3 regions of the Geodermatophilus sp. SYSU D00965 genome follow, and region 3 is predicted to be linked to each of the others. Evidence: predicted binding sites of a transcription regulator. Region 3 holds the regulator's gene; each other region holds the start of a gene.
The links. The regulator LexA, encoded in region 3, represses DNA repair genes until DNA is damaged. The targets are predictions, from matches to a motif close to TCGAACANNTGTTCGA.
Positions count from the first base shown of each region.

Region 1: ACI789_RS01155 (DUF222 domain-containing protein) is a predicted target of LexA. The motif match lies at 9,142-9,157, and genes of this name have one in related genera.
Region 2: ACI789_RS21505 (HNH endonuclease signature motif containing protein) is a predicted target of LexA. The motif match lies at 5,921-5,936, and genes of this name have one in related genera.

Region 1 covers NZ_JBJGYQ010000001.1:226,875-237,373, forward strand. The annotation lists gene ACI789_RS01115 (aldehyde dehydrogenase (NADP(+))) at 1-1,471, shown strand, start outside; gene ACI789_RS01120 (ATP-grasp domain-containing protein) at 1,468-2,331, shown strand; gene ACI789_RS01125 (AEC family transporter) at 2,336-3,256, shown strand; gene ACI789_RS01130 (MFS transporter) at 3,326-4,699, opposite strand; gene ACI789_RS01135 (amidohydrolase) at 4,883-6,547, opposite strand; gene ACI789_RS01140 (antibiotic biosynthesis monooxygenase family protein) at 6,665-6,961, opposite strand; gene ACI789_RS01145 (GGDEF domain-containing protein) at 7,048-7,938, opposite strand; gene ACI789_RS01150 (quinone oxidoreductase family protein) at 8,143-9,039, shown strand; gene ACI789_RS01155 (DUF222 domain-containing protein) at 9,162-10,499, shown strand, end outside.
Region 2 covers NZ_JBJGYQ010000027.1:45,932-56,430, reverse strand. The annotation lists gene ACI789_RS21540 (acyl-CoA dehydrogenase family protein) at 1-946, opposite strand, end outside; gene ACI789_RS21535 (N-acetyltransferase family protein) at 961-1,500, opposite strand; gene ACI789_RS21530 (ribonuclease J) at 1,563-3,248, shown strand; gene ACI789_RS21525 (GNAT family N-acetyltransferase) at 3,252-3,710, opposite strand; gene ACI789_RS21520 (TVP38/TMEM64 family protein) at 3,759-4,265, shown strand; partial or broken gene ACI789_RS21515 (alpha/beta hydrolase family protein) at 4,601-5,122, opposite strand; gene ACI789_RS21510 (hypothetical protein) at 5,240-5,362, shown strand; gene ACI789_RS21505 (HNH endonuclease signature motif containing protein) at 6,200-7,141, shown strand; gene ACI789_RS21500 (MFS transporter) at 7,220-8,464, opposite strand; gene ACI789_RS21495 (LysR family transcriptional regulator) at 8,591-9,511, opposite strand; gene ACI789_RS21490 (cyclase family protein) at 9,599-10,499, shown strand, end outside.
Region 3 covers NZ_JBJGYQ010000002.1:323-10,821, reverse strand. The annotation lists gene ACI789_RS01700 (vitamin B12-dependent ribonucleotide reductase) at 215-3,079, opposite strand; gene nrdR (transcriptional regulator NrdR) at 3,171-3,728, opposite strand; gene ACI789_RS01690 (hypothetical protein) at 4,114-4,725, opposite strand; gene ACI789_RS01685 (LysM peptidoglycan-binding domain-containing protein) at 4,866-5,513, opposite strand; gene lexA (transcriptional repressor LexA) at 5,716-6,468, shown strand; gene ACI789_RS01675 (hypothetical protein) at 6,532-7,581, opposite strand; gene ACI789_RS01670 (phosphatase PAP2 family protein) at 7,553-8,302, opposite strand; gene hflX (GTPase HflX) at 8,370-9,860, opposite strand; gene ACI789_RS01660 (hypothetical protein) at 10,007-10,210, shown strand; gene ACI789_RS01655 (diaminopimelate epimerase) at 10,228-10,499, opposite strand, start outside.

The DNA.
Region 1 (10,499 bases), on a different contig from region 3:
CGAGGCCGTCGCACCGGAGACCCCGACCGCGGAGGTCGACCGCCTCTGCACCGCCGCGCTGGCCGCCGCGCCCGCCCTGGAGGAGCTGGGCCGGGCCGGCCGCGCGGCGCTGCTGCGGGCGCTGGCCGACGCGCTGGAGGCCCGGCGGGACGACGTCGTGGCCGTGGCCGACCGGGAGACCGCGCTGGGCACGACCCGGCTGAACGGCGAGCTGACCCGCACCTGCTACCAGCTGCGGCTGTTCGCCGAGGTGCTCGACGAGGGCAGCTACCTGGAGGCGGCGATCGACCCGGCCGGGGACACGCCGATGGGCCCGCGGCCGGACCTGCGCCGCATGCTGGTGCCGATCGGCCCGGTCGCGGTGTTCGGGGCGAGCAACTTCCCGCTGGCCTTCTCGGTGCCCGGCGGGGACACCGCCTCGGCGCTGGCCGCCGGCTGCCCGGTGGTGGTCAAGGCGCACAGCTCGCACCCGGCGACCTCGCGACTGGTCTTCGACGTCCTGGTGCAGGCCGCCGGCGAGGCCGGCGCGCCCGAGGGCACCCTCGGGATCGTCTTCGGCCAGCAGGCCGGCGCCGACCTGGTCGCCCACCCGGCGATCCGCGCGGTGGGCTTCACCGGGTCGCTGACCGGCGGGCAGGCGCTGCAGCGGATCATCGACTCCCGCCCCGACCCGATCCCGTTCTACGGGGAGCTGTCCAGCCTCAACCCCGTGGTCGTCACCCCGGCCGCGGCCGCCGAGCGCGGCGACCGCATCGGCGGTGAGCTGGTCGGGTCGTTCACCCTCGGCGGCGGCCAGTTCTGCACCAAGCCGGGTCTGGCGTTCGTGCCGGCCGGCCCGGACGGCGACGCGCTGGTCGACGCCATGGCCGAGGCGGTGCGCGGCGCGGCCGCCCCGGTGCTGCTCAACGCCGGCATCGCCGCCTCCTACGGCCGCATCTCCGACGGCCTGGCCGCCGCACCCGGCGTCGAGGAGCTCGCCCGCGGCGAGGACCCCGCTGGCCCCGGGTTCGCCGCCGTGCCCCGGCTGCTGACCACCTCGGCCGCCGACCTGCCGGCCGCGGTCACCGAGGAGTGCTTCGGCCCGGTGTCGGTGGTCGCCCGCTACGACGGCGAGAAGGAGCTGTTCGCGGCGCTGGAGACCATGCCGTCGTCCCTCACCGCCACGGTGCTGCGCGGGCAGGGGGAGACCGAGCTGCCGCTGGCCGTCTCCCAGCAGCTGCGCACCCGCGCCGGCCGGCTGGTCTACGACGCCTACCCGACCGGGGTCGCGGTCTCCTGGGCCCAGCACCACGGGGGGCCGTGGCCCTCGACCAACTCCCAGCACACCTCGGTGGGCACCACCGCCATCCGACGGTTCCTGCGCCCGGTCACCTGGCAGGGCGCGCCGCAGGAGCTGCTGCCCGAGGAGCTCACCGACGGCTACCGCGGCATCCCGCGGCGGGTCGACGGGGTCCTGGAGCTGCCGCGGTGAGGCAGCCGCGGGTCGCGCTGGTCAGCTCCGAGCGCGGCCTGCGGGTCGACCCCGACCTGCCGATCGCGACCCCGGCCCTGCGGGCGGCCGGGGTCGCGGTCGACCTCGTCCGCTGGGACGACCCGGCGGTGGACTGGTCCGCGCACGACCTGGCCGTCGTCCGCTCGTGCTGGGACTACTCCTGGCGGCGGGCGGAGTTCCTGGCCTGGGCGGAGTCGGTGCCGCGGCTGCGCAACGACCCCGCGGTGCTGCGGTGGAACACCGACAAGACGTACCTGCGCGACCTGGACCGCGCGGGCCTGCCGGTCGTGCCCACGGTCTGGGACCCCGTCGACGCCGGGCACCTGCCCGACGCCGCGGAGTGGGTGGTGAAACCGTCGGTGTCCGCCGGGTCCCGGGACACCGCCCGGTGGGCCGACCCGGGCTCGGCGCTGGCGCACGCCGCGCAGCTCCGGGCGGCCGGGCGGACGGCGATGCTGCAGCCCTACCTGTCCAGCGTGGACGAGGCGGGGGAGACGGCGGTGCTGTTCCTCGGCGGCCGGTTCTCCCACGCCGTCCGCAAGGGGCCGCTGCTGGCGCCCGGCGAGGGCGTCCGGCAGGACCGGGACAGCCGCGGGGACCTGCAACCGGTGGAGTGCACCGCCGCGCAGCGCGAGGTGGCGCAGGCGGTGTTCGACGCCGTGCCCGGCCTCGTCCCCGGCGCGGCCGCTCCGCTGTACGCGCGGATCGACCTCGTGGCCGACCCCTCCGGCCGGCCCGTGCTGCTCGAGCTGGAGCTGGCCGAGCCGAGCCTCTTCCTGCCCCAGGCCCCCGCCGCCGTCGACCGGTTCGTCGAGGCGGTGCGGGCCGCGCTGCCGTGACCCGGTGAACGGCGTCCTCGGCGGCTTCGCCGCGCTGGGCGCGGTCATCGCCGTGGGGTGGCTGGTCGGCCGGGCCGGCACGCTCGGGGCCGGCGCCTCGGAGGTGCTGTCCCGGCTGGCCTTCTTCGTGGCGACGCCGGCCCTGCTGTTCCTCACCCTCGTCGAGGCCGACCCCGCGGTGCTGGTCTCGCCCGCCCTGGTCGCCACGGCGGGCAGCGCGGTGGCGTGCGCGCTGCTGTTCGTCGTCCTCGCCCGGTGGCGCCGGCGCGTGCCCGCGGCCGACCTGGCGACCGGCGCGCTCGCCTCCTCCTACGTCAACGCGGGCAACCTCGGCGTCCCCGTCGCCGTGTACGTCCTGGGCGACGCGTCGCACGTCGCGCCGGTGCTGCTGTTCCAGGTCCTGGTCATGGCGCCGATCGGCCTCGCCGTCCTCGCCGGGCGGGACCGCGGGGGGACGTCACGGTGGCGGGTGCTGACCGCGCCGGTCCGGACGCCGGTGGTGGTCGGCTGCGGGCTCGGCCTGCTGGTCGCGGCCACCGGTCTCCAGCTGCCCGCGGTGGTGCTGCGCCCGGTCGAGCTGGTCGCGGCGCTCGCCGTCCCGGCCGCCCTGCTGGCCTACGGCATGAGCCTGCACGGTGCGCCGCGGCCGGGGTCGGGCAGCGAGGCCGGCCGGGTCTGGCTCGCCGTGGCGCTCAAGACGCTGGGGCAGCCGCTGCTGGCCTACGCCCTCGGGCGGTGGGTGGCCGATCTCGACGGGGCGGAGCTGCTCGCGGTCACGGTCACCTCCGCGCTGCCCACGGCGCAGAACGTGTTCGTCTACGCGGCCGCCTCGGGCCGCTCCACGGTGCTGGCCCGGGACGTCGTCCTGCTGACCACGGTGCTGTCCGTGCCGGTCCTGGTCGGGGTGGCGCTGCTGCTCGGGTGACGGAGGACCCCCAGAACGGACGAGGAGCCGGCCACCCCCGTGGTGGCCGGCTCCTCGTCGGTTTGCGCGCTACGCGCTGCGGGCCTCGACCGGCTCGCGCACGTCGGCCGGCGCCTGCTCCGTGGGCACCTGGTCTGCCGGCACCGGGGCGCGGCGGCCGCGGAAGGCGGTGAGCACCGCGAGCGCGGCCAGCAGGGACGCGGCGGCCAGTGCGTAGAGGCCGAGGGTGACCTCGCCGGTGGCCTCCTTGACCAGGCCGAAGCCGAACGGCGCGACGAAGCCGCCCAGGTTGCCCAGCGAGTTGACCAGCGCCACGGCCGGGGCCAGCACCATCGGGTTGAGCGAGCCCTGCGGGAAGGACCAGAACAGCGGGCTGGCGCTCTTGAAGCCCATCGCCGCGAGGCACAGGAAGACCAGCGCGAGCACCGGGGAGGCGATGGCGGCCAGGTAGGTGCCGACGGCGGCGGTGAGCAGCGCGCCGACCAGCAGCGGCTTGCGGTTGCCGCTGCGGTCCCCGGCCCGGCCGGTCACGTACATGGCGACGACCGCGCAGATCCAGGGCAGGGAGGACAGCAGGCCGACCGTGACGTCGTTCGTGCCGTCGATGCGGCGGACGATCGACGGCAGCCAGAAGGTGTTGGCGTAGATCGACAGCTGGATGGCGAAGTAGACCCCGCAGAACAGCAGCACCTGGCGGTCGACGAGCATCCGCCAGCGGGAGCGGCCGTTGGCGCGGTGGGCGGCGGCCTTCTCGGCGTCCTCGGCCGCGATCCGCCCGCCGAGGGCGTCCTTCTCCGCCGCGGTGAGCCAGCGGGCGTCGGCGATCTTCGAGTCGAGCATGCCGAAGGCGATCAGGCCGACGACGACGGAGAGCAGGCCCTCCAGGAGGAACAGCCACTGCCAGCCGTGGTGGCCCAGCACGCCGTCGAGCGACAGCAGCGGCCCGGACATCGGCCCGGACACCGCCGCGGCGATCGACGAGCCGGCGATGAACAGGGCGGTGGCCCGGCCGCGGTGGCTGTCGGGCAGCCAGCGGGTCAGGTAGAAGATCACCGCCGGGAAGAAGCCCGCCTCGGCCGCGCCCAGCAGGAAGCGCAGGACGTAGAACATCGTCGGGCCGTTGACGAACGCCATCGCCGCGGAGGCCAGGCCCCAGGTGACCATGATCCGGGTCAGCCAGACGCGCGCGCCGAACCGCTCCATGAGCACGTTGCTCGGCAGCTCGAAGATCGCGTACGCGATGAAGAACAGCCCGGCGCCGAAGCCGTAGGCCGCCGCCCCGATGCCGACGTCGGCCTCCAGGTGCGCCTCGGCGTAGCCGATGTTGGACCTGTTCAGCTGGTTGCAGATCAGCATGACGATGAACAGGGGGACCACGCGGCGGAAGAACTTGCCGACCGCACTGCTGAGCGCGGCGTCGCGCTCGGGGGTGGAGACCGTCACCAGGGGCTCTCTCTCCGTCGGACCGGACCCCCTCCCACCGCTGCGCCCGAGGGCGGCGGTGGCGCGGGCCACATCGGGGACCCGCCGACGCTATGCAGCCGCTCCGATGCGCGTCCAAGCCCGTTTGGGCATCGGTCCATGCCGCGGGGGCATCGGCCGGTGGGGGAGGTCGGCATCCTGCGGTCAGGCGGGGACCCTCTGGTGCACCACGGTGCCGGCGAAGTAGGTGCGCAGCACCTGAGTCCGGTGGACCTCCGCGACGTCGATCTCGAACAGGTTCCGGTCGAGGACGATGAGGTCCGCGGAGTAGCCGACGGCCAGCCGGCCGACGACGTCCCCCAGCCCCATGGCCTCCGCGGGGTTGGTCGTGAAGGCCGAGATCGCCTCCTCGAGCGTCAGCGCCTGTCCCGGGTTGAGGGCTCCGGACACCGCCGGGTCCGGGTTCCGGCGGGTCACCAGGGTCTGCAGGCCGGTCCACGGGTCGGGCGTCGGCGCGGCGCACGGCCAGTCCGAGCCGGCGGCGACCAGGGCGCCGGCATCCACGAGGTCGCGGACGGGCCAGCTCGCTGCGACGACCTCGTCCGGCACCTGGGCCGCGATGCTCTCCTGGATGATGCTCGGGTACCAGATGTACGGGGACAGGTCGGCGACGACGTCGAGCGCGGCGAAGCGTGGGACGTCGTCGGGGTGCACGTACTCGGTGTGCGCGATCTGCAGCCGGTCGCCGGGACCGCGCGAGGCGCGCAGCCGCTCGGCCGCATCCAGCACCCGGCGGACGGAGGCGTCCCCGGTGGCGTGCAGCTTGGCGCCCAGTCCCAGGTCGCTGCAGCGCTCCAGCTGGGCGACGAGGTCGTCCAGCGTCCAGAGGCTCTCGACGGTCTGCGGTTCCTCACCGTGGGAGCACCGGTACGGGGAGAGCAGCGCCGTCGTCCGGGTCATCGGGACGCCGTCGAGGACGATCTTGACGAAGTCCGGTCGGACCAGCTCGCCGCGCAGCGGGGCGACAGCGGCGATGAGCTCCTCACCGACCGTGCCCTCCTCGATGAACGGCCGCACCGGCGTGGACAGCACGACCCGGGCGGTGAGCTCGCCCGCCGCCTCGAGGGCGGCGAGCGCCCGCGCCGGCCCGGCCATGGTGGCCGCCTCCTGCGCCGCCGTGATGCCGAAGCCGTTGAGGATGCCGATCGCCGTCCTCACCGCGGTGCGGACCCGCGCCTCCAGGTCTGCCACCGAGGCGGTGAAAGCGCCCTCCGCCAGGCCGGAGGCGAGCTCGTGCAGGACGCCGGTCAGCCGCCCCTGGCTGTCGCGGACGTAGTGACCGCCCTCCGGGTCGGGGGAGTCGGGGGTGACCCCCATCAGCTCCAGGGCGCGGGAGCTGACCCACCGGTTGTGCATGCTGTCGTCGCGGAGCAGCACGGGCCGACCGCCGCCGGCCTCGTCCAGCCGGGCGAGGGTGTCGGCGTCGGTGATGCCGTCCATGGTCGTGCTGCCGATGATCCCGCCGATGACCCAGGCGTCCGGCTCGAGTTCCCGGGCCCAGTCGCGCACCTTCTCGAGGATCTCCTCGACGCCGTCCGTGGGGAGCAGGGGGAGCTCGAAGGCGGCCTGGCTGCCACCGAGGTTCAGGTGCACGTGCCCGTCGACGAGTCCCGGCATCACCATCTCGCCGGCCAGCTCGTGCACCGCGGTGTCCGGGCCCACGGTGGCCGCGACCTCGTCCGCCGTCCCGACGGCCACGATGCGGCCGCCGCGGACGGCCACCGCCTCCGCCCACGGCCGGGCCGGGTCCTGGGTCCACACCCGGCCGCCGGTCACGACGAGCTCCGCCGGCGTCGTCCCCTGCGTCATCGAGGCCTCCTCGCTGTCGGCGACCGGGGCGGACCTCTGCAGGGCCGCCGGGTGGAGGCATTCCAGCAGGCCTCGCGCGCGATCGCGAGCGTGTCAGCGACGACCCGGCTCCCGCGGTCAGCCCTGCGCCGCCCGCGCGTCGGCCACGACGCTGAACCAGGCGGTGGTGCTCGGCTCGGCCTCCAGCTGGGTCAGCCGGGTGCGCTGGTCGAGGAAGGCGGGGTCCTCGTGCCAGGCCGCCCAGTCCTCCCGGCTGCGCCACGTGCCGACGATGACACGGGTGTGCTCCTCGTCCTCGGGGGTCAGCAGCTGGCCGGAGATCCAGCCCGGCCGGCCGTGCGCGGACTCGAACCGGTCGCGGACCACCGAGTCCCAGTCCTGCTCGGCTCCCGGGCGCAGCCTGGTCGTCGTCACCACGGTCATCATCAGCGCGTCTCCCCTCGGAGGATCCCGGTCGTGGCGTCGAGTGTCGGCCGTCGGGGTGGCTCCCGGCACGTCGGCTACCGGCGGCGGCGCGCCTTGACCCCGTACATCCGGCGGTCGGCGGCCGCGACGAGGTCGTCGGGCAGGGTGCCGGGCGGGCCGACCTCGTAGCCGGTGCTGACCGAGACCGGGAGGATCGCGTCCCCGACGACCACGGGCGCGCACATCCGCGCGGCCACGGCCGCGGACAGCTCCGCCAGCGCCACCTCGTCGGTGCCGGGGCGCACGAGCACGAGCTCGTCGCCGCCGAAACGGGCGACGACGTCGCCCGGGGCGGCCACCTCGAGCAGCCGCGCGGCGACCTCCCGGAGGAGCACGTCGCCCACCGCGTGGCCGTGCACGTCGTTGACGGTCTTGAAGTCGTCGAGGTCGCAGAACAGCAGGCCGCAACCTGCGCCGCTGCGGGCATCCAGGTGCTCGTGCAGGACCTCGAAGAGGACGCCGCGGGTGCGGGCGCCGGTCAGCGCGTCGGTGGTGGCCCGGACGCGGAGCTCGTCCTCCCGGTCGCGCTCGACGGTCACGTCGATGCCGACGGTGGCGACGGCGAAAGGTTCACCCCTCCCGTCCCGGAGGACGGTGTTCTGCATGGCGATGCGCCGACGGGTGCCGTCGCCGGTGAGCCAGTCGCCCTCCTGCGGGTACGCCAGGCCCTGCTCGATGGCCGTCGTCACCGCGTGCACGGCCAGCACCACGTGCTCCGGCACCACGTACACGTCGCAGAAGTGGCGGCCCAGGAGCTCGGCCTCGGTGCGGCCGGTGAAGCGCTGGAGCGCCGGGTTGGCGTGCAGCAGGCGGCCGTCCCGCCCGATGACCGCGATCAGGGCGTCGGTGGTGTCGACGACGGCCCGGTGCAGGTCCACGGGCGTGGGCGCGCACGACCGCGTCGCCGTGACCGCGTGACCGTCCATGCCCGCATCCCCGTTCATCCCTGCGGTGTTCCGATACCACCAGGTCTCGACAGGTGGTCGGACCAGCTTGCGGGATCCCGATCCGCAGGTCACCCCGTCGTGTGACCTCGGTCTGTGCGTGGTAGGCACCAGGCACGGCCGAGAACGGGAGGCGACGTGCAGGCGGTGGTCATCGAGCGTACCGGCGGACCCGAGGTGCTGACGGTGCGCGACGGACCCGACCCCGAGCCCGGCGACGGGCAGGTGCTGGTCGACGTCGAGGCCGTGGGCGTCAACTTCCGCGACGTGTACGAGCGCGAGGGCCGGCCACCCTACGGCTCCGAACTCCCCGCGGTCGTCGGTGCGGAGGGTGCGGGCACCGTCGTCGGCACCGGCGAGCGGGTCGCCTGGCTCGACGTCCCGGCCAGCTACGCCGCCCGGGTCGTCGCGCCCCGGGACAAGCTGGTCCCGGTGCCCGACGGGGTGGCCGCGGACGTCGCCGCCGCCGTCATGCTGCAGGGCTGCACCGCCCAGTACCTGACCGCCGACTCCTACCCCGTCGCCGAGGGCGACTGGGCCGTCGTGCACAGCGCGGCCGGGGGCGTGGGCCTGCTGCTCACCCAGCTGGTGCGGGCGCGCGGCGGCCACGTGCTGGCCACGACGTCGACCGAGGAGAAGGCCGAGCTGGCCCGCGCGGCGGGTGCCGACGACGTCGTCGTCGGCTACGACGGCTTCCCCGAGCGGGTCCGCGAGCTCACCGGCGGCGAGGGCGCGGCGGTCGTCTACGACGGCGTCGGCCGGACGACGTTCGCCGCGGGGCTGACCGCGCTGCGGCCCACCGGGCGGATGATCCTGTACGGCGCCGCCAGCGGGCAGCCCGAGCCGCTGGTGCTGCAGCAGCTGGCCGGGCACGGCTCGCTGTACGTGCAGCGGCCGACGCTGGCCACCTACACGCGCACCCCGCAGATGCTGCGCGAGCGGGCCGGCGCGGTCCTCGACATGGTCGCCGCCGGCCGGCTCGACGTCCGCATCGGTGGCCGGTACCCGCTGGCCGACGCCCGCCGGGCGCACGAGGACCTCGAGGGACGGCGGACGACCGGCAAGCTGCTGTTGTTCCCCTGACGCCGGCTGGGACCGTCGTCGTGGGCGGCCGACTGGTCGGCGCCCGCATCACGGCGAGCTGACCTGCGCCTTCGCCGCTGGACGCGTTGCGGTGGTGGTCGTTCGAACGTATGATCGAACGCATGAACGGCGGGGTGGTGGCCGAGGCGGCGCAGTCCTCGGCGCCCGGCCGCTCTCCGGTGGCGCTGTCGGGCGGTCCGCTGGGCGTGGTGCAGGCGGCGGATCGCGAGATCTCCCGACTGGTCGCCCGGCGGGCTCGTGCGGTCGCCGAGTTCGCCGCGTCCCGGCCGGCGTCGCTCGACCGCCAGCAGGGTGAGCGCGGGGCGATGAGCCCGGAGCGGTGGGCGGTCCGGCCGGAGGTGCTGCGGCCGGTGAGCGAGTGGGCCTCAGCGGAGCTGTCGGTGGCACTGGCCTACAGCCAGCGGTCGGCGCAGAACCTGCTCGAGCGGTCGGTCACGCTGGTGACCCGGCTGCCGGCGGCGCTGGCGGCGCTGGAGGCCGGTGCGCTGCACGCCGACCACCTCTGGGCGCTGCTGGACCTCGTGGCCCCGATCGGCGACGACCGGCTGCGCGCCGAGATCGAGGCGGCGTTGCTGCGCTGGATGGCCGACCGCGCGGCGCGGGGAGAGATCACGACGCCGGCGCAGCTCCGGGACAAGGCCCGCCGCGAGACGTTGCGGCGGGGCGCCCGCGACGCGGCCGACCGGCTCGCGAAGGCGGTCAGGGAGCGCGGGGTCCACCTCCGCGGAGAGCGCACCGAGGGGATGGCTGCGGTCACCACGGTGCTCACGCTGCCGGAGGCGCAGGCGCTGTACGGCGCGCTGGGTGCGTACGCCGACGCGCTGCCCAGCGAACCGGGCGACACCCGTACGCGGGCGCGGAAGATGGCCGACTGTCTGATGGACCTGGTGCTGCGGCCGGGGGAGTCGGACCGGCCTCCGGTGCAGATCGCCCTCACCCTGGTCGCCGCGGTCAGCACGGTGCTCGGTGGCGACGAGCCGGGGGAGCTGAACGGGCAGGTGGTCCCGGCCGAGGTGGTCCGCCAGTTGCTCCGGCTGCTCACCGGCGCCGATCCGGCCCCCGGGCCCGGCGCTCCCTCCGACGCAGCCGCGCCTGCAGCCCCGTCCGACGCAGCCGCGCCCGGCGCTCTCTCCGACGGCCCCGTGGCCGACGCGGCTGACGCCGCCGTCTCCTACGACGATCCGGTCGTGACCGGCAGCGGTGCTGCCGGGGACCGCGTCGATGCGCCGGCCGCCGGCGACTGGGCGAGGGGCGACGGCGAGACGTGGCACTGGGACGTCGACACCGACCCGTCCCTCGAGCGAGCTCTGCTGGAGGCCGAGGAGCGATGGTGGGCGGACGTCGAACGCGGGCTGGTCACCGATCCCGATCCGCCGGACGACCGGTGGGCGTCCGAGGATCCGGTGCTGACGGCACCACCCGTCGGCGGACCGCCGACC
Region 2 (10,499 bases), on a different contig from region 3:
CCTCCATGTCGGCGCGCGCGCCGCCGTCGAGCCGCTCGGCGGCGTCGGCGGTGAGCAGGCGGGCGGCGGCCACCCGGGTGGCCATGTCGGCGATCAGGTTGCCCACCGACTGGTGCTGCCAGATGGGCTTGCCGAACGACTCCCGCTGCTGCGCGTACCGGGTGGCCGAGTCGAGCGCGGCCTGCGCGACGCCGACCGCGCGGGCGGCGACCTGGACCCGGCCCACCTCCAGGCCGCGCATCATCTGCGCCCAGCCCGCGCCCGGCTCCCCGCCCAGGACGGCGTCCGCGGGCACCCGCATGCCGTCGAACACCAGCTCGCAGGCCTCCACGCCGCGGTAGCCCAGCTTGGGGATCTTCGGGCCGACCGTCAGCCCGTCGCCGGGCTCCACCAGCAGCACCCCCATGCCGGTGTGCGGCGGGTCGGCCTCGGGGTCGGTGCGGCACAGCAGCCCGATCAGGCCGGCGTGCTGGGCGTTGGAGATCCACGTCTTGGTGCCGGTGACCCGCCAGCCCGCGCCGTCCCGGACGGCGGTGGTGCGCATCGCCTGCAGGTCGCTGCCGCCGCCGGGCTCGGTCAGCGCCATCGTCGCCCGCAGCGAGCCGTCGGCCATCCGCGGCAGGTACGCCGCCCGCTGCTGGTCGGTGCCGAAGGTGCGGAGCAGGTGGGCGATCACCGAGTGCCCGCCGATCGCGCCGGCCAGGCTCATCCACCCGCGCGCCAGCTCCTCGGTGACCCGGGCGAAGCAGGCGGCGCTGACGTCGAGGCCGCCGTGCTCCTCCGGCACCAGCAGGCCGAAGCAGCCGAGGGCCTTCATCTCCTCGACGAACTCCTCGGGGTAGCGGTCCTCGGCCTCGAACTCGGCGACCCGCGGGCGCACCCGCTCGTCGACGAACCGGGCGGTGAGCGCCACCATCTGCTGCTCGTCGTCGGTCAGCGTCGGCATGCCCCGAGGCTGCCTCAGCGGGGCGGTTCCGGCGCGCCGTCGTCGTCGGTCGCGTCGCCGAGCGGGCGCTGGCACCAGGCGACGTCGTGCCAGCGGCCCAGCTTCCAGCCGACCCGGCGGTAGGTGCCCGACGGCGCGAAGCCCAGCGCGCGGTGCAGGGCGACGCTGGGCTCGTTGGGCAGCACGATGCCGGCCAGTGCCGTCCGGTAGCCGCGGGCGGCGAGCCGGTCGAACAGCGCGGTGTAGAGCGCCCGCCCGGCCCCGGGTCGGCGGCGGTCGCGCTCGGTGTAGACGCTGACCGACGTCGACCAGCGGTAGGCCGCGCGGGTCATGAACGGCCCGCCGTAGGCGTAGCCGGCCACCCGGCCGGCGTCCTCCAGCACCACCCAGGCGTGCGTGCCGACGGCGGCCGCGATCCGCGCGGCCATCTCGCCGGCGTCCGGCGGCTCGGTCTCGAAGGAGATCGCGGTGTCGCAGACGTAGGGCCGGTAGACCTCGGCGCACCCGGCGGCGTCCGCCTGCGTCGCGTCCCTGACCAGCCAGCCCTCCGCCACGGGCCCATCCAACCGGGCCGCCCGTGCAGGGGTCCGCCGGGGGACCGCCGTAGCGTTGAGGCATGAGCCACACGCACCCGGACCTCCGCACTCCCCCGCCGTTGCCGGACGGCGGCCTGCGGGTGGTGGCCCTCGGCGGCCTGGGCGAGATCGGCCGCAACATGACCGTCTTCGAGCACGCCGGCCGGCTGCTCGTCGTCGACTGCGGCGTGCTGTTCCCCGAGGAGCACCAGCCGGGGGTCGACGTGATCCTCCCGGACTTCACCTCGATCCGGGACCGCATGGACGACGTCGAGGCGATCGTGCTCACCCACGGCCACGAGGACCACATCGGCGGGGTGCCCTACCTGCTGCGCGAGCGGCGCGACATCCCGCTGGTCGGCTCGAGGCTCACGCTGGCCTTCGTCGACGCCAAGCTCAAGGAGCACCGGATCCGGCCGGTGACCCGCCAGGTCGGCGAGGGCGACCGGTTGTCCTTCGGCCCGTTCGACTGCGAGTTCGTGGCGGTGAACCACTCGATCCCCGACGCGCTCGCCGTGGCGATCCGCACCGCTGCCGGCATGGTGCTGCACACCGGCGACTTCAAGATGGACCAGTTCCCCCTCGACCGGCGGATCACCGACCTGCGCGCGTTCGCCCGGCTCGGCGAGGAGGGGGTGTCGCTGTTCCTCACCGACTCGACCAACGCCGAGGTCCCCGGGTTCACCACGTCCGAGGGCGAGCTGGTGCCGGCGATCGAGACGGTGTTCCGGACCGCGCCCAAGCGGGTCATCGTGTCCAGCTTCGCCAGCCACGTGCACCGCATCCAGCAGATCCTCGACGTCGCGCACGCGCACGGCCGCAAGGTGGCGTTCGTGGGCCGCTCGATGGTCCGCAACATGGGCATCGCCCGCGACCTGGGCTACCTGACGGTGCCGCCCGGCCTGCTGGTGGACATGAGGGAGCTGGAGAAGCTCCCCGCCGACCAGGTGTGCCTGATCTGCACCGGGTCGCAGGGCGAGCCGATGGCGGCGCTGTCGCGGATGGCCAACCGCGACCACGTCATCCGCATCACGGAGGGCGACACCGTGCTGCTGGCCAGCTCGCTCATCCCGGGCAACGAGAACGCCGTCTACCGGGTGATCAACGAGCTCACCCGCTGGGGCGCGAACGTCGTGCACAAGGGCAACGCCAAGGTGCACGTCTCCGGCCACGCCAGCGCCGGCGAGCTCGCCTACTGCTACAACGTCGTCCGGCCGCGCAACGTGATGCCGGTGCACGGCGAGTGGCGGCACCTGCGGGCCAACGGCGACATCGCCGTCAAGACCGGGGTCCACCCGCGCGGCGTCGTCCTCGCCGAGGACGGCGTGGTGGTGGACCTGGTCGACAACAAGGTGCGGATCACCGGGAAGGTCCCCGCGGGCAACGTCTACGTCGACGGGACGACGGTCGGCGAGGCCACCGAGGCGCACCTGCGCGACCGCCGCACCCTGGCCCAGGAGGGCGTGATCACCGTGGTGGCGATCGTGGACGCCGACACCGGCCGGCTGGCCGAGGAGCCGGACTTCCTCGCCCGCGGCTTCGTGCACGACGAGGCGACGTTCGAGACGGCCATCCCGGTGATCGAGAAGGCGTTGGCCAAGGCGGCCGAGGAGGGCGTCGGCGGCGCGGTGCAGCTGGAGCAGCTGATCGCCCGCGCGGTCTCCGGCTGGGCGGACAAGACCTACCGGCGCCGGCCGATGATCATCCCGATCGTCGTCGACGCGTGAGCCTCAGCCGGCATGCCGGTAGGTGGTGACCCAGAGCCCGGGCGCGACCTCCCGGTCCCCGGTCGGGGTGAAGCCGAGCCGCTCGTAGAGCGCCCGGGCGGGGGTGTTGGCCCGGCCGGTGGCCACGACGACGGGACGCCCGCCGGCTCGGTCGAGGACCGCCTCCACCAGCGCCGTCCCGATCCCCTGCCGGGCGGCGGCGGGGCGCACGACCAGCCGCTCGACGTCGACGAGTGCGCGGTCCTCGGTCCAGGCGACCGCGCCGGCCGGCCGCCCGTCGGCGTCGAGCGCGGCCAGCCAGGTGAGGCCGGCGCCGCGGAGGCCGGCGAGGTCCTCCCGCAGCGGCGGGATCCGGTCGTCGCCGATCAGCCCGGCCTCGACGGCGTAGGCGGCGGCCTGGACGGCGAGCAGGTCCCGGGCGAGGCCCTCGTCGGCGGCGGGGTCGACCGGCTCGATGCGCACGGCGGCGAGCCTGCCAGCGGATGGCGCCGGCTCGTCGTCCTGGGGCTGGTGCTGGCCGGGGCCGTCGTCCTGGCGCTGACCGTCGAGCGGCCCGGGGTCCCGGCGCTGCGCAGCTGGCTGCACGACGCGGGCCCGGCCGGGTGGGCCGCCGTCGTCCTGGCCTGCGCCGGCGCGCTGATGACGCCGGTGCCGCGGACGGCGCTGTCGGTGCTGCTGGGTGCCGCAGCCGGCTTCCCGGCCGGGCTGGCGGTGGCCATCGCCGCCGGGTGGCTCGGGGGCATGGGCGGGTTCGCGGTGGCGCGCTCCCTGGGCCGGGACGCCGTCGCGCGGATCGCCGGACGGCGGCTCGCGCGAGCCGACCGGCTGTTCCGCTCCCGCGGCTTCCTCGCCGTGCTCGTCGCGCGCATGAGCCCGGTGCCGTTCTGGGTGGTCAGCTACGCGGCCGGGCTGTCCAGCGTGCGGTGGTGGCCGCACGCGCTGGGCACCGCGGCCGGGGTGGTGCCGGGGGCGGTGCTGCAGGTCGGCCTCGGGGCCTCGGTGCTGGGCTGGCTGTAGTCGCTGGCTCGGGTCAGGTGGCGGGCGAGGAACGCGTGCACGTCGGCGAGCAGCCGCGGGTGGTGGGCGGCGCGGTCGAAGCCCGGTGGATCGACGGACGGCGGCAGCGACGGGCTCACCAGGTGCGGCGGGAACGGGCTGAGGAAGGAGAAGTGCCCGGCGCCCGGGACGGCGGTGTGCTGCACGGCCGCGCGGTCGGGGACCCCGTCGAGGACCAGCTGGGCCTGCCAGGCCGGCGTGTGGGGGTCGACGGTGCCGGTGAGCACGCGGATCGGCACGCGGACGTCGGTGAGCGCGCCGGGCGTGCCGAACCACGGGGTGGCCGGGTTGAGCAGGACGAGGGCGCGCACCCTGTCGTCGGCCTCGACCGGGACGGGCGCCGGCTGCCGGTCGGCGGTCTCGTGCGGGAACGCCGCCGGCCGCGCGCCGGCCACCGCGAGCGCGGTGTAGCCACCGAGGGAGTGGCCGACCACGGCGACGGCAGCGGTCACCGGGTGGTGCCGGCCGACCTCGTCGATGACCGCGCGGACGTGGCTGGGCCGGTTGCGCAGGATCTCGGCGGTGCCGGCGAGGTCGTTGCAGTCGCGGTTGTTGCGCGGGTGCTCGGGGAGCGCGACGACGAACCCGTTGCGGGCCAGGTGTGCGGCGAGCTCGCGGTGGAGGAACGGGCTGGAGCCGGTGCCGTGCGAGACGACGACCAGGGGAGCGGGCTGGGGGCGGACCGGCGCGTCCGGGATCGCGGAGACGGGGTACCGGTCGCCGAGCAGGACCTCGCGCGCCTCGCCGTCCGCCGGGTGGAGCAGCCAGGTCGGGAACGTCTCCCCCGTCCGCTCGTCCCGCACCTCGAGCACCCGCATCCCTGCCGCCCACGTCACCCGCTCTTCATAACGGGTCGGTAACGGTTGCGTGACTCGAGACCCATCCGTGCCGTTGTGGGGAGAAGGTGAACAACAGGTGAACGAGAGGTGGCTGAAGTGCGTACGGATTGCCCGCAGTGTCGTTGGGTCTTCGTGGTGGACGGCTCCGGCCGCCGGCACATGGAGATGCGCTGGACCGCGCCGACACCGACGACCCAGTCGGTGCACCGCGCCGCCTGACCCACGAGACGCGAACAGCCCGTCCGGACGTCGTCCGGACGGGCTGTTCGCGTTCGAGGGCTACGCGGCCAGGTGGGCGAGGAACTGCCGCAGCGCCCGGCCGGCCCGGCGGTGAGCCCGCGACGACGGTCCACGCGTGGTCCGGTCTCGGACGGCGTCGGAAGTGTCGTACCGCAGGTCAGGATGGGGTCGTGCTCGACACCCAGCCGCCGCGACCCCCGGAGTGCGGGGCGCCCGTCGACGTGCGGCCGGGCCATCTGGGCGGCCCGGGCAGCGAGCTGGAGCACGTGGCCGACATCTGGGCCGCCGACGCCCTCGCCGCCCGCGCCGCCGCGGAGCTGGCCGTCTGGATCGCCTCGCTGGCCCGCCGGCGGCGGATCGACCGGCAGCACGCCGACGCCGAGGTCGGCCCGGCCAGGCGCCCGGGCCGGGACACCCTCGACCGGCGCCCGCCGTGCCTGGCCGACGTGTCGGAGACCTTCGTGCCCGAGCTGGCGCTCATCCGCGGCTGCACCGAGGCCGAGGCCGCCGTCCTGGCGGTGGAGTCCCTGGTGCTCGTCGAGCGGCTGCCCGAGGCGTGGAGCGCGCTCTACGCCGGCCGCATCGACCGCCGCCGCGCGGCGGTGCTGGCCGACCTGCTCGGCGAGGTCACCCCCGAGGTGGCCGCCCGGGTGCTGGCGGTCGTGCTGCCCGGCGCCGGCGCGCGCACCGCCCCGGCGCTGCGCGAGCGCACCCGCCGGGTACTCGCCCGCATCGACGCCGACGCCCTCGACCGCCGCCGCAGGGCCGCCGCCGCCCGCGCGCAGGTCCGCGTCCAGGCCGTCGACGAGGGGCTGAGTGCCTTCGTGGCCGAGATGCCCACGCCCGCCGCGCACGCCTTGCGCCGACGCCGTCGCCGGCTACGCCGACCTGCTGCGCGCCGCCGGCGACGACCGCCCCATCGGGGTGCTGCGCGCGCAGGTCGCCCGGGACCTGATCCTGCGGCCCTGGGACACCACCCGCCCGCCGGTCACCGCGCAGCTGACCATCCACGCCGCCCTGTCTGCCCTCGACCCCGCCGCCGCGCACCAGCCCGCCGCCGAGATCAACGGCGCGGTGGTCACCGCCGCCCAGTGCCGGGAACTGCTGGCCCAGCTGGACATGCTCGGCCTGCGCCCCGCCCCCCGCGGGGGCGGCGTCACCGTGGCCGTGCACGATCCGGCCGGCGGCGCGCTGCTGGCCGTGGCCACCCGCGCCCAGCTGGCCCGCGCCGCCGGCGCCACCCGCCGGAGGAGACGCCAGCGGGGCCGATCGCGTCGAGGAGTCGACACGGCGACAAGCCAACGAAGCGACTCCGCGACACCTCGACCAGCCGACACGGCGACCGGCGGCACGGCGACCGGAGCCCCGCCCGACGGGCCCGGGCTGCGGCCGCCCCCACCGACGTCCCGTTACCGGCCCACCGCCGCCCAGCGCCGCTTCATCCGCGCCCGCGACCGCCGCCGCCGCTGGCCCGGCTGCCGCCGATCCCCGGCCCGCCACGACCTCGACCACGTCCGCCCGCACGCCGACGGCGGCCCCACCGCCTGCACCAACCTGTGCTGCCTGTGCCGCACCCACCACCGGATCAAGACCTTCGCCCGGCACTGGCACGTCGACCTGCTCGCCGACGGCCGGCTGCTCGTGCGCACCCCCACCGGCCTGACCCGGATCAGCAGCCCACCCGGCCACTCCCCCGACCCCGAACCCGACCCACCCTGGCTCGACGAGACGCACCCACCCGACCCCGAAGCCGGCTGAGCCCGCAGACGCGAACCGGCCGGCCGCACCCCTCGGGGAAGGGGCGCGGCCGGCCGGGGAGACCGAAGCCGGGAGGAGTCAGTGGGCGAGCGCCGGATCGGCCGCCGCGGACGGCCGGGCCAGCCGGACACCGACCGCCGCGACCACGGCGAGGGCGCCGATCACCACGAGCGCCGACCCCAACCCGCTGATCGCACCGCTGAGCCCGAGCACCACGAGCGGGCAGACGAACTGGCCGATGAACATCGCCGAGGTCCAGACGCCGGTACCGCGGCCGCGCTGCTCGAAGCTCAGCGACCCGAGCGCCCAGCTGAGCATCGCGGGCAGCAGCAGCCCGTTGCCGAACCCGGTGACCACGGCGCACACCACCACCATCGGCACCGAGCCCGCGAGGCCGAGCCCGACGAGCCCCACCCCGGAGAGGGCGAAGGCCGCCGGCACGGTGACGGCGGGGCCGAGGCGGGCGGCCCGGGCGAACAGGAACCCGCCGACCGCCGTCCCCAGCGAGGCGATGGCGCTGACCGCGCCGATGGTCCCGGTGGACTCCACGCCGATGCCGTCGAGGACGAACGACAGCTCGACGATGAGGACGTAGAAGACCAGGCCACCGAAGAGGGTGACCCCGACGGGGCCGGCCAGCTGCCGCCACGGCATCGGCGGCAGCTTCTCGGTCCGCGCGACCGGCGTCGGCTGCCACACGTACTTCGCGGCGAGCACCGCCAGGGGCAGGCTGACCGCGTACAGCCAGAATGGCGTCCGCCAGTCCTGGGCGCCCAGGGCGCCGCCGAGACCGAAGAAGACGGTGGCCGCGACGGTGGTGAACACGACCTGCAGGCCGAAGTAGCGCTCCCGCTGCGAGCCGTGGAAGTAGTCCCCGAGCAGCGTGGTGCAGCAGGTCATGATCGCCGCCTCGGTCAGCCCGACGAGCACGCGGCTGGCCACGATCAGCTGCAGCGAGTCCAGCCACAGCGGCGCGGTGCCGGCGATCGCGTAGACGACCAGGGCGCCGACCAGCAGGCGCTTGCGGCCCACCCGGTCCACGATCCGGCCGGCCACCATCGCGGTCAGGCCGATGACCAGCGCCGGCGCGGTGAGCACGATCGGGGTCAGGGCCTCCACGCCCGGGGTGCCGGCGAAGGCGTCCTGGATGCGGGGCAGCACGGGGGCCAGCAGCACCGACCCCAGCACGCCGAGACAGCTGGACAGCAGCAGGACCAGCGCCTGCGGCCGGCCGGCCGGTCGCCCCGTGGTGGGGTCGACGGCGACCTCGCCGGCCAGCGACTCCGCTCCGGGCGCAGGCGAGTTGAGGACACGTTCCGACACGGGGCTCCTCCGAGAGGGCGGGGTGCCGGCCCGGTGACCGGCATCACTGGCGCAGGAGTGTGCGGACGCCGGCCTGCATCAGGGAACGGCGAAGTCCTGATGCGCACTATCAGCGAGATTGATGCCTCACTCGACCGGGTCGGTCGCCTGGTGCGCCGCCCGCAGCACCAGGTCGCGGAAGAACATGTGCTCCGGGTCGCCGTCGTACAGCGGGTGCCACCACATCGCCTCCAGCAGCGGCCCGACCTCGAACGGCGGAGCCAGCGCCCGGATCCCGGCGTCCAGCGGCAGCAACCGGACGAGCCGCTCCTGCAGCAGCGCGATCCGGTCGCTGCCGGCCACCAGCCCCGGCACGGTCAGGAAGCTCTCGGTCACCACCTGGACCCTCGGCTCGATGCCCAGCATCCGCATCTGCCGTGCGGCCGGGGTGGACGCCGTCGGCCCGTGGTAGGTGGCCACCCACGGCATCGTCTGCAGCTGCTCGACGGTGAGCGACTCCCCCACCTCGGCGTTGTCGGAGGAGACGACGAGCACCCATCGGTCGCGGTGCAGGTCGGCGTACGGCAGGTCCGAGAGGAAGCCGCGCGGCAGCACCATCAGGTCGGTGTTGAGCAACGTCTGGTGGGCCTGGTCGACCGCGTCCGGGGTGTTGTGCGCCAGCCGCAGCCGGGCCCCCGGCGCCTCCTCCTCCAGCAGCTGGGCCAGCGTGTCGCCGAGGACGGCGCAGCTGTAGTCGCTGATCAGCACCGAGAACTCCCGGGTGGACTCGGCCGGGTCGAAGTCCGGCTGCGCGGTGAACACCCGCTCCACGCCGTCCAGCGCCAGCCGCACCCGCGGCCTGAGCTGCGCGGCCAGCGGCGTGAGCCGGTAGCTGTTGCCCACCCGCGACAGCAGCTCGTCGCCGAAGTGCCGACGCAACCGGGCCAGGGACGCCGACAGCGCGGGCTGGCTGAGCCCCAGCTGCTGCGCCGCCCGCGTGACGCTGCGCTGGCCGAGCAGCGCGTCCAGCGACACCAGCAGGTTGAGGTCGAGGTTGGCCAGGTTCACGGTCGCGCAGCCTATAGACGCCATCGATGACCGGCATCACCCTTTCGGTCTTCCCTGATACCCCGGTGGGCCGCGACCGTGGACGGCGTGACCCGCGCCACCACCGACGTCCCACCGCTGGACCCCGCCGACCCCGAGGGCGCCATCGCCGCCGCCGCCAAGCGCTGCTCCAACTGGGGCCGCTGGGGCGCCGACGACGTCCTCGGCACGCTGAACTTCCTCGACGAGGCCAAGCGGGTCGAGGGTGCCCGGCTGGTCCGCCGCGGGGTGAGCTTCTCGCTGGCCCAGCGCTTCGACACGGACGGCCCGCAGAAGGGCTGGCGGCGGCGCACCAACCCGGTGCACACCATGACCGACACCGGCACCGACGCCGAGCGCGGCACCCAGGGCTTCCCGCACGGGATCGGCGGGGCCGACGACGTCATCTTCATGCCGCTGCAGGCCTCCACCCAGTGGGACGGCCTCGGCCACATCTTCGACCACGGCATGGCCTACAACGGCCGGCGCGCGGGCGACGTCGTCACCAGCGATGGCGACGCGGTCACCGGCATCGAGACCACCGCAGCCCTGTTCGCCGGCCGCGGCGTCCTCCTCGACGTCGGCCGGGCCATCGGCACCGACGGCGAACTGCCCGACGGCTTCGCCATCACCGCCGACCACCTCGAGGCGACCATCGCCGCCCAGGGCGAGAGCGCCCGGGTGGGCCGCGGCGACCTCCTGCTCGTGCGGACCGGCCGGCTCGCGCGCGCCCGCCGCGACATCGCCGAGGGCCGCGGCTGGGGCGACTACGCCGGCGGCGCCTCCCCCGGCCTGAGCTTCACCACCGCCGACTGGCTGCACGGCACCGAGATCGCCGGCGTCGCCACCGACACCTGGGGCTTCGAGGTCCGCCCCAACGAGTTCGACGTCGCCTTCCAGCCGCTGCACCAGGTCGCCATCCCGAACATGGGCCTGTTCATCGGCGAGATGTGGGACCTCGACGCGCTCG
Region 3 (10,499 bases):
CGCCGTGGACGTCACCGCAGCGCGGGCAGGGACACCGGATCCCTGCTCACTCCGGTGGGGGCACTACACGTCGGCCCCGGCCGCACTTGGCAGCCGGGGCGACGGGGTGGTGCAGGTCGGTGCAACCGGTGTCAGTGCCGAGCGCGCTGACATCCCGGCGAGCCCGCCGGGACATCAGGCGAGGTCCGCGCTGACATCCCGGCGAGCCCCGCCATCAGCTGCAGCCGCTGGTGGAGCCGCAGCCCTCGCAGACGTAGCAGCTGCCGGCCGGGCGCATCTTCGTGCCGCAGGTCATGCACAGCGGCGCATCGGTGGCCGTCCCGGTGACCAGCTCGAGCAGCTCGGCCGAGGAGTGCGCCTCCTTGACCGGCTTGTCCGCCTTCGGCTCCGGCTTGGCCGGGCCCTCGGCCGGCGCGGAGGTGCGCAGCGCCTCCAGGTCGACCTCGTCCTCCTCGACGACCTCGGCGGTGGAGGCCGAGGCGCCGTAGCCGGAGACCTGGGCGGCCCGCTCCTCGGCGCTGAAGATGCCGAGGTTGGCGCGCTTCTCCACCGGCAGGTGGTCCAGCGCCAGGCGACGGAAGATGTAGTCCATCACCGACTGCGCGATCCGGATGTCCGGGTCGTCGGTCATGCCGGCGGGCTCGAACCGCATGTTGGTGAACTTCTGGATGTAGGTCTCCAGCGGCACACCGTGCTGCAGCGCGATCGAGATGCCGATCGAGAAGGCGTCCATGACACCGGCCAGGGTCGAGCCCTGCTTGCCCAGCTTGAGGAAGACCTCGCCGAGGCTGCCGTCCTCGTACATGCCGGCGGTCATGTAGCCCTCGGCACCGGCGACGCTGAACGACGTGGTCATGCTGGTCCGCTTCTTGGGCAGCCGCTTGCGCACCGGGTGCGACAGCGCCGCGGGAGCGGCGGCCGCGGTCTCCACCTTCGCGTCGGCCTTCTTGGCCTTGGCGTCGGAGAGCGGCTGGCCGACCTTGCAGTTGTCGCGGTAGATCGCCAGCGCCTTGAGGCCGAGCTTCCAGCCCTGGAAGTAGATGTTCTCGACGTCCTCGACGGTCGCCGTCTCCGGCATGTTGACCGTCTTGCTGATGGCGCCGGAGATGAACGGCTGCACCGCGGCCATCATCCGGACGTGGCCCATCGGGGAGATGGCCCGCTCGCCCATCGCGCAGTCGAACACCTCGTAGTGCTCGGGGCGCAGGCTCGGGGCGTCGACGACGTGGCCGTGCTCGGCGATGTACTCGACGATCGCCTCGATCTGCTCGTCCTGGTAGCCCAGGCTGTGCAGGGCCCGCGGCACGGTCTGGTTGACGATCTGCATGGAGCCGCCGCCGACCAGCTTCTTGTACTTGACCAGCGAGAAGTCCGGCTCGATGCCGGTCGTGTCGCAGTCCATCATGAAGCCGATGGTCCCGGTGGGGGCCAGCACGGAGGCCTGGGCGTTGCGCCAGCCGAAGTCCGCGCCGATCGCCAGGCACTCCTGCCACTGGGCCGTCGCGGCCTTGAGCACGTCGGCGTCGTCGGCGCCCACCGGACGGATGGCGTCGTTGGCGGCGGCGTGCTTGCGCATGACCCGCGCGTGGGCGTCGGCGTTGCGGGCGTAGCCCTCGTACGCGCCGACGATGCCGGCGAGCTCGGCCGAGCGGCGGAAGGCAGTGCCGGTCATCAGCGAGGTGATCGCCGCGGCGAGGGTCTGGCCGCCGCGCGAGTCGTAGGCGTGCCCGGTCGCCATCAGCAGCGCGCCGAGGTTGGCGTAGCCGATGCCCAGCTGGCGGTAGGCGCGGGTGGTCTCACCGATCGGGTCGGTCGGGAAGTCGGCGAAGCAGATCGAGATGTCCATCGCGGTGATGACCAGCTCGACGGCCTTGACGAAGTTCTTGGCGTCGAACGTGCCGTCGTCCTTGAGGAACTTCATGAGGTTCAGCGACGCGAGGTTGCACGAGCTGTTGTCCAGGCTCATGTACTCCGAGCACGGGTTGGACGCGTTGATCCGGCCGGTCTCGGGGTTGGTGTGCCAGTCGTTGATCGTGTCGTCGTACTGGATGCCCGGGTCGGCGCACTCCCAGGCGGCCTGGGTGACCTTGCGGAACAGCGACTTGGCGTCGACGGTCTCGATGACCGCACCGTCGAGCCGGGCGCGCAGGCCGAACTCGGTGCCGTCCTCGACCGCCCGCATGAACTCGTCGGAGACGCGGACGGAGTTGTTGGCGTTCTGGTACTGGACGCTGGTGATGTCCTTGCCGCCGAGGTCCATGTCGTACCCGGCGTCGCGCAGCGCGCGGATCTTGTCCTCCTCGCGCGCCTTGGTCTCGATGAACTCCTCGATGTCGGGGTGGTCGATGTCGAGGACGACCATCTTCGCCGCGCGACGGGTGGCGCCACCGGACTTGATGGTGCCCGCGGAGGCGTCGGCACCACGCATGAAGGACACCGGGCCGGAGGCCGTGCCGCCGGAGGACAGCAGCTCCTTGGACGAGCGGATCCGGGACAGGTTCAGGCCGGCGCCGGAGCCGCCCTTGAAGATCAGCCCCTCTTCCCGGTACCAGTTCAGGATCGAGTCCATCGTGTCGTCGACGGCGAGGATGAAGCAGGCGCTCACCTGCTGCGGGGCGCTCGTGCCGACGTTGAACCAGACGGGCGAGTTGAAGCTGAAGTACTGGTGCAGCAGCATCCAGGTCAGCTCGTGCTCGAAGATCTCCGCGTCGCCCTCGGTGGCGAAGTAGCCGTGCTCGCGGCCGGCCTGCCCGTAGGTGAGCACGACCCGGTCGATCAGCTGACGCAGGCTGCTCTCCCGCTGCGGGGTGCCCACGGCGCCACGGAAGTACTTCGTGGTGACGATGTTGGTGGCGTTGATGCTCCACGAGGCGGGGAACTCCACGCCGCGCTGCTCGAAGTTGATCGACCCGTCCCGCCAGTTCGTCATGACGACGTCACGACGCTCCCAGGTCACCTCGTCGTACGGGTGCACCCCGGCGGTGGTGAAGACACGCTTGACCTTGAGGCCCTTCCCCCGGGTCGGCGCCTTGGCGGCGCGACGCGTGCGGCCGGTCAAGCGATCCTCGGTCTCGGTCACGGAGCTCTCCCTCTGTTGTGGGTCCTGCTGGTGGGGAAGGCGGCTGGGGAAGAGAGCCGCACTCTGTTCTAGCGGGTGGTGCTGACAGTTCTCAGGTGCCGGCGGCACTGCCGGCGGAGGCGGCCTGGCCCCGCCCACTCCCCCGCCGGCGCGGCGCCGGCGGGGTGTCCTGCATGCCAGGGAGCGGCGGGGTCCCGGCAGCGACGTGCCGGGCCCGGAGCTCGGTGATCTCCTTCTCGAAGTCCTCCAGCGAGGTGAAGGCGCGGTAGACGCTGGCGAAGCGCAGGTAGGCGACCTCGTCCAGCTCGCGCAGCGGCCGCAGGATCGCCAGCCCGACCTCGTGGCTGGGGACCTCCGCGGCCCCGCTCGCCCGGATGGCGTCCTCCACCTGCTGCGCGAGCTGCTGCAGCTGGTCCTCGTCGACCGGCCGCCCCTGACAGGCCCGGCGGACGCCGGCGACCACCTTGGTGCGGTTGAACGGCTCGCTGACGCCGCTGCGCTTCACCACGGCGAGGACGGCCTCCTCCACCGTGGTGAACCGCCGTCCGCACGCGGGGCACGACCGGCGGCGACGGGTGGTCGCCCCCTCGTCGGCCTCGCGCGAGTCGATGACCCGGCTGTCGGGGTTGTGGCAGAAGGGGCAGCGCACGGCGACTCCCCTCCCCTCGTGGTGGTCCGTCGATCGCTCCGCCCGGCCGGCGCGGTGGCCGCGGAGCGGCCGGAGCGCCGGGCCCGGGAGGTCGGCTGTGGACCCTCCTGGGGACATCCGGTGGACGCCACGGGGAGAACCTGAGGACCGGCCTGTGGACGGGCTTACAACGGTGCAACTACTAGATGTAGGGGAACCCTAGGCCGCGGCCCACAAGATCTGCAAGCCGGGACACGCCCTCGAGACACGGCCGTGACCAGGGGCGCTCTGCCGTCACACCGGCCACGGCGATCCGTCGCGACACGCCCCGCGGGGGTCGCTCGAGGGCGCCGGAGGGGTGTATGGCGTGTCGGCGAGACGACCGCGACGACGGGACGGAAGCGGGTCAGGCGCGGACGACGCCGTCGGCACGGGGGCTGCGCGGCCGCGGCACGCGGTCCCCCAGGCGCAGGGGCCGGGTGAGGCAGTCGAGCTCGGGGCGCGGCGGGACGGTGACCGCCTGGAGGTCGACGCGGGTGTCGTCGTCGGCCGCCCGGTGCCTCCCTGCCGCCGCGGCGGGCGCCCGGTGACGGCCGGCGAACGCGCCGCCGACCGCCGGCATCTCCGCGGTGACGTCACCACCGTGGCGACGCCGGGACGGACCGGCACCCCCGGCCGGCGCCAGAGCCGGCGCGCCCAGCACGCCGGCGACCAGCCGCTCGCGGGCCGCGGCGCGCCCGAGGTCGAGCACCGGCGCGCCGGCACCCGCACCGGGGACCGCCGCGGCGGCGCCGGCGATCGCCGGACGCGGCTCGGGCAGTCGCAGATCGCTCAGCGCGGTCCAGATCTCGCGGTCGCGGCCGGCGACCGCCACCCGGACCCAGACCTCGCAGGAGCCCTGCGCGTCGTGGCGCCAGCCGAGGATCGCCCCCGGCCACCAGGCTCCGTCCACGGACACCTCGACCGACTGCAACTGCTGGGTGAAGACCGCTGCTCGGCCTCCGGACGTCCGCGACACGGCACTGACGTTAGGTGGCCCGATGACCACAGAGCGTCAACGCCTCCGCACGGAGGGTTGACGAACCTGGCCGGTCCGCCTTGTCGCTGTCTGGCCTCGGCCGGGACCGTGCCGGGCGGCGGCACGGTTCGTCGGCGACGTCAGGGCAGCTGGAGCACCTGGCCCGGGACGACCCGGGCGCCGTCGAGGTCGTTGATCTCCTCGATCGCGTCGACCACCGCGCGTACGTCCTCGTCCGGCCCGGCGAAGTCGGCGGCGATCGACCACACGCTGTCCCCGGCCTGCACGACGACGCTGCGCTCCCCGGCCAACCGCAGGTCGCCGTCACCGCCGGCCACCAGGGGACCGAGCCACGACCCCAGCGCCACGCCGGCACCCAGAGCGAGGACCACCGACAGCCGGCGGGCCCGCCGGGTGAGCCGCAGCCGCGAGCCGGCGGCACCGCCGACCCTGCCACACCCCCCGCGCACCGGGCGAGCCGACGGCGCACCGGGCACCGCCGCTCCGGCCGGACGCGCCGGCACCGGGCGCGCCACCCGGGGCCGCACGGGCACCGGCCGGGCCGCCGCGACGCCCGGCCGAACACCTTCCGCGACCGCCGACCGGGACGGCGCCTGCACCGCCGGCAGGTCGGCACCCACCCGGGACGGGACCGTCCGCGACACGGCGGGCCGCGGCGAGTGCCCCGGCTCGCTCCCGACACCTCCCGGCACCGCCCGGAGCCGGGGCCGCCAGGGCACCTGCACCGCGTCGTCGAAGTCCAGCACCGCCTGCTGCACGCCTGCCACGACCACTCCTCCCGACCGACCCGCACCGTCGAACGCCTGTTCGATTCGAACGTCTGTGCGATGTCTACCGGACGGGTCCGACAAACGCCATCCCGCCCCGCCGAGCGCTTCGAACATGTGTTTGATCGAGGGCGCCGAGCACGCTACGGTCGGTCCTGACGGACGAGACGTGCTGCGGTGAGCAGCCGACGAGGAGGCGACGGTGGCGGAGAAGAGCGGGACGTCGGGGAGCCGCCGGAGGACGGCCGGCACGCCGGCGACCACCGAGACGGCAGCCGTGCGCACCTTCCCCGACCGGGGCGAGGCCGGCGACGGCCTGACCCAGCGGCAGCGCCGCGTCCTCGAGGTCATCCGCGACTCGATCGACCGCCGCGGGTACCCGCCCTCGGTGCGCGAGATCGGTGAGGCCGTCGGCCTGTCCTCGGCCTCCTCGGTGGCCCACCAGCTGACGGTCCTGCAGAAGAAGGGCTGGCTGCGCCGCGACCCGAACCGGCCCCGGGCCCTCGACGTGCGCCTGCCCGGCGACGCCCCCGCGGAGCTCGTCGCCCCGGCCGCCCCCGCCGGCGCCGAGGAGGGTCCCGCCCCGACCTACGTGCCCCTGGTGGGCCGGATCGCCGCCGGTGGCCCGGTGCTCGCCGAGCAGGCCGTCGAGGACGTCTTCCCCCTGCCTCGCGAACTGGTCGGCGAGGGCACGCTGTTCATGCTGAAGGTGGCCGGTGACTCGATGGTCGAGGCCGCCATCTGCGACGGAGACTGGGTCGTGGTGCGCCAGCAGCCGACCGCCGAGAACGGCGAGATCGTCGCGGCCATGATCGACGGCGAGGCGACGGTCAAGACCTACAAGCGCCGCGACGGCCACGTGTGGCTGCTGCCGCACAACCCCGCGTACGAGCCGATCCCCGGTGACGAGGCGACCATCCTGGGCCGCGTCGTGACGGTGCTGCGCCGGGTCTGACGCGCGCGCCGCCGCGCGCTCAGTTCAGCGCCACCGCACGCTCAGCACAGCGCCGCCGCGCGCTCAGGAGCGGCGGCGCAGCCTCCCGACGATCCACACCAGCGCGGCGGCGACGACCGCAGCGAGCACGCCGGCCGCGATGGCCGTCGCGCCGCCGTCGTCGGTGCTGAGCAGGTCCGGCACGGAGCCGTCCGCCGGCCCGGAGGCCGCGGCCGGGCTGGGGACCGCGCTCAACGGGACGACCGTGACGTCGGCCGGCAGGCCCTCGCTGGACACGACCAGGCCGGTCGTGTCGGCGGTGAAGCTGACCGCCTCACCCTGCGGCGACTCGGGCAGGGGCAGCCGGACCGGGTCGGCGGCCAGCGCACCGGCCACGTCGGATCCCGACAACGGCCAGACGTAGGCTTCGGTGTAGGTGCGCAGCGCGACGAAGCGGCCGTCGGGCGACACCGCTCCCCCGGTGACCATGAGCTGGCCGGCGCGCCCGACGGGGCCACCCGGGGTGCCGGTGAGCGTGAACTCGACGCCGGCCACCTCGGTGAGGCCGACCGTGCCGGCGTCCACGAGGGCGCTCACGGGGCGGTACACCTTGCTCGCGCCGAGCACCTCCTTGGACACCAGGTACGGCGTGCCGTCGGGGGCGAGCAGCAGCGCCTCCACGTCCCGGGGCCCCGCGGGGAAGGCCAGCCGGTAGACCTCGGTGGTGTCGTCCGGGCGCAGGGCGATGAGCGCCACCGTCTCCCGCGTGCCGTTGTTGTCCCCGGTGTCGGCCAGCCACACCGTCCCGTCGGCCGCCACCGCGAGGTCCTCGGGGTCGTAGGGGTCCACCGCCGTGCTGCGCACGTCGATCACCTGGCAGGTGGCGTCCAGGACGTACACGTCGACCCGGTCCCCGCCGTCGTCGATGGCCAGCATGCGGTTGCCCACCACCGCCAGGCCGGAGAGCTCCGGCAGGCGCGGGTCGGTGACCTGGCACTGCGTGCGCGGGCCCGCGGCCTCCTCGGCGTACGCGGGCACAGCGGCACCGAGCACGAGCGTCAGCGCGAGGGCCGACCCCGCTGCCAGACGCCGTACCGCGGTGCCGCTACGCGGACGGGCGGCCAGCTCGGGCACCCACCCAGCGTGACATCGCGACTGCGTCCAGTGCGTGAACCACGCCCAGCAGCAGGGTGCCGACGGCCGCTCCGACCACGGCGTCGGTGACCCAGTGGAAGTCCAGGGACACCATGGCCACGCCGGTGGCCACCGGTCCGGCCACGCTCAGCAGCCGGAACGTCCGCTGCACGCCGGCCGAGAGGCGGAACTCCACCGCCTGCCAGCGGGCGACGCCCCACATCAGCACCGCGTTGGCCACGTGGCCCGACGGATAGGACTGGCCGTCGCGGTGGAAGAACGACCCCGGGTAGGCCGGCGCGGTGCGCCCCGTCCCGTACTTGAAGCCGTAGACGACCACGGTGAGCAGCGCCAGCGCGACCAGGACCCGTAGCAGCGGCACGACCGTCCGGCGCGACCAGAGCAGGTAGCTCACCAGGCCCGCCAGGACGATCAGGATGAAGCCGCGCCCGCCGAGCTGGGTGACCGCCCAGACCGGCCAGTACGCCGCGGAGTCCTTGAGGTCCCAGGAGCTGACCACCTCGGAGACCCGCAGGTCCATCCGCTCGAGGACGCCGCGGCTGAGCAGGTCGGCGGTGACCGCGACGGTGACGAGCAGGGCCACGCCGAGCAGCCACCACGGCGGCCGGCCGACGGAGACGACCCGCTCGTGCGGCGCGGTCGCGACGTCGCCGGCAGCTGGGCGCTCGCCCGGCCGTCGCCGCACCGCGCCGCTGGTCACGTCCTCACGGTACCGGGACGTGACCCGATCGTGACCTCGGCGGACCGGAGCGGGCGCGCCGCCCCGGTCAGCCGACCGGAGCGGCGAACTCCTCCAGGGCGGCGGCGAGGGCGCCGTCCACCCGGGCGGTCAGCCGGGTCCCGCCGGCCTCGTGCTCCTCCCGGAGCACCTCGCCGTCGCGGTGCACGCGCGCGACCAGGTCGCCGCGGTCGTAGGGCACCAGCACGTCGACGTCGACGTCCGGGCGGGGCAGCCGTGCGGCGACGATGTCGCGGAGCTGCTCGACGCCCTGGCCGGTGCGGGCCGACACCCACACCGCGCCGGGCAGCGCCCGGCGGAGCATGAGGATGTCCTCCTCGCTCATCGCGTCGACCTTGTTGACGACGACCAGCTCGGGGACCGCCGAGGCGTCGATCTCCTGGAGGACGACGTGGACGGCGTCGATCTGGCCCAGCGGGTCGGGGTCGGAGCCGTCGACGACGTGCAGCAGCAGGTCGGCGGCGGCCACCTCCTCGAGCGTGGACCGGAAGGCGTCGACCAACTGGTGCGGCAGGTGCCGCACGAAGCCGACGGTGTCGGTGAGGGTGTACTCCCGGCCGTCCGGGGACTGCGCCCGCCGGACCGTCGGGTCCAGGGTGGCGAACAGGGCGTTCTCCACCAGCACCCCGGCGCCGGTCAGCCGGTTGAGCAGGCTGGACTTGCCGGCGTTGGTGTAGCCGGCGATCGCCACGCTCGGGACGGCGTTGCGCCCCCGGCTGCTGCGCTGGGTGGCCCGGGCGGTCGCCATGCCGGCGATCTCCCGCCGCAGCTTGCTGACCCGGGCGCGGATGCGCCGCCGGTCGGTCTCGATCTTCGTCTCACCCGGACCGCGGGTACCGATGCCGCCACCGCCGGCGACCCGGCCACCGGCCTGCCGGGACAGCGACTCACCCCACCCGCGCAGCCGGGGGAGCATGTACTGCATCTGGGCCAGCTCGACCTGCGCCTTGCCCTCCCGGCTCGACGCGTGCTGGGCGAAGATGTCGAGGATCAGCGCGGTCCGGTCGACCACCTTGACCTTGAGGATCTTCTCCAACGCGTTGAGCTGGCCGGGCGTGAGCTCGCCGTCGCAGATCACCGTGTCGGCGCCGGCCGCGGCGACGATGTCGCGGATCTCGGCGGCCTTGCCCGAGCCGACGTAGGTGCCCGCGTCGGGCTTGTCGCGCCGCTGGCTCACCGCCTCCAGGACCTGTGAGCCGGCGGTCTCGGCCAGCGCGGCGAGCTCGGCGAGGGAGCGGTCGGCGTCGGCCTGGGTCCCCTCGGTCCAGACACCGACCAGCACGACGCGCTCCAGGCGCAGCTGGCGGTACTCGACCTCGGTGACGTCGGCGAGCTCGGTGGACAGGCCCGCCACGCGGCGCAGCGCGCCGCGCGCCTCGAGGTCGTAGGAGCCGGTCGTCTCCTCCGGCTCGTCCCATCGCTCGTCGGGACGGGTCGCCTCCTCGGCCGGCTCGGGGGCGGCCCGGAGGGCCCGCTCCTCGGCGCCGCCGTGGCCGGCGCGGTTCTGTGCTGTCGTCATCGTGTCCAGCGTGGCACGCCCCACCTGCCGGGGCATCTGAGTTGTCATCGCCCGGTACAACACCGCGGCCGCCCGGGACCATCCCGACGCGTGACCGGGGTGGCGCCGGGTAGGGCCGGACCCCGACGAGCACGAGGAGGCCGAGCATGACCGAGAGCAGCAGCCCGGGCGCCGACGAGGAACTCGACGACCCGGGCCGTGACCCCAAGGGCCTCAACCCGCCGCGCAACCCCCTGGGCGCCGGTCCCGACCAGGACAGCGGCCGCGGCCGGCCGTCGGGCAGCCCCGGCACCGCCGGCGAGTCGATGATGCCGGAGGCTCCGGAGGGCGAGGAGACGCCGAAGAGCTGAGGGACTCCGCGGGCGGGTCAGTTCCCGAGCCACTCGGGGGTCAGCTCGCCCGCGGCCACCACGACCGCGGGGCCGGTGAGCACCGTCGTCGTCGCGTCGACGCGGACGGTGAGCCGGCCGCCGGGGACGTCGACGACCACCGTCCCCGCATCGGCCCCGCCGGCCTCGAGCGCCGTCCACGCCGCCGCGCAGGCGCCGGTGCCGCACGAGCGGGTCTCCCCCACGCCCCGCTCCGACACCCGAAGCCGGACGTGCGCGGCGGGCTCGAGCACGTTGACGAACTCGACGT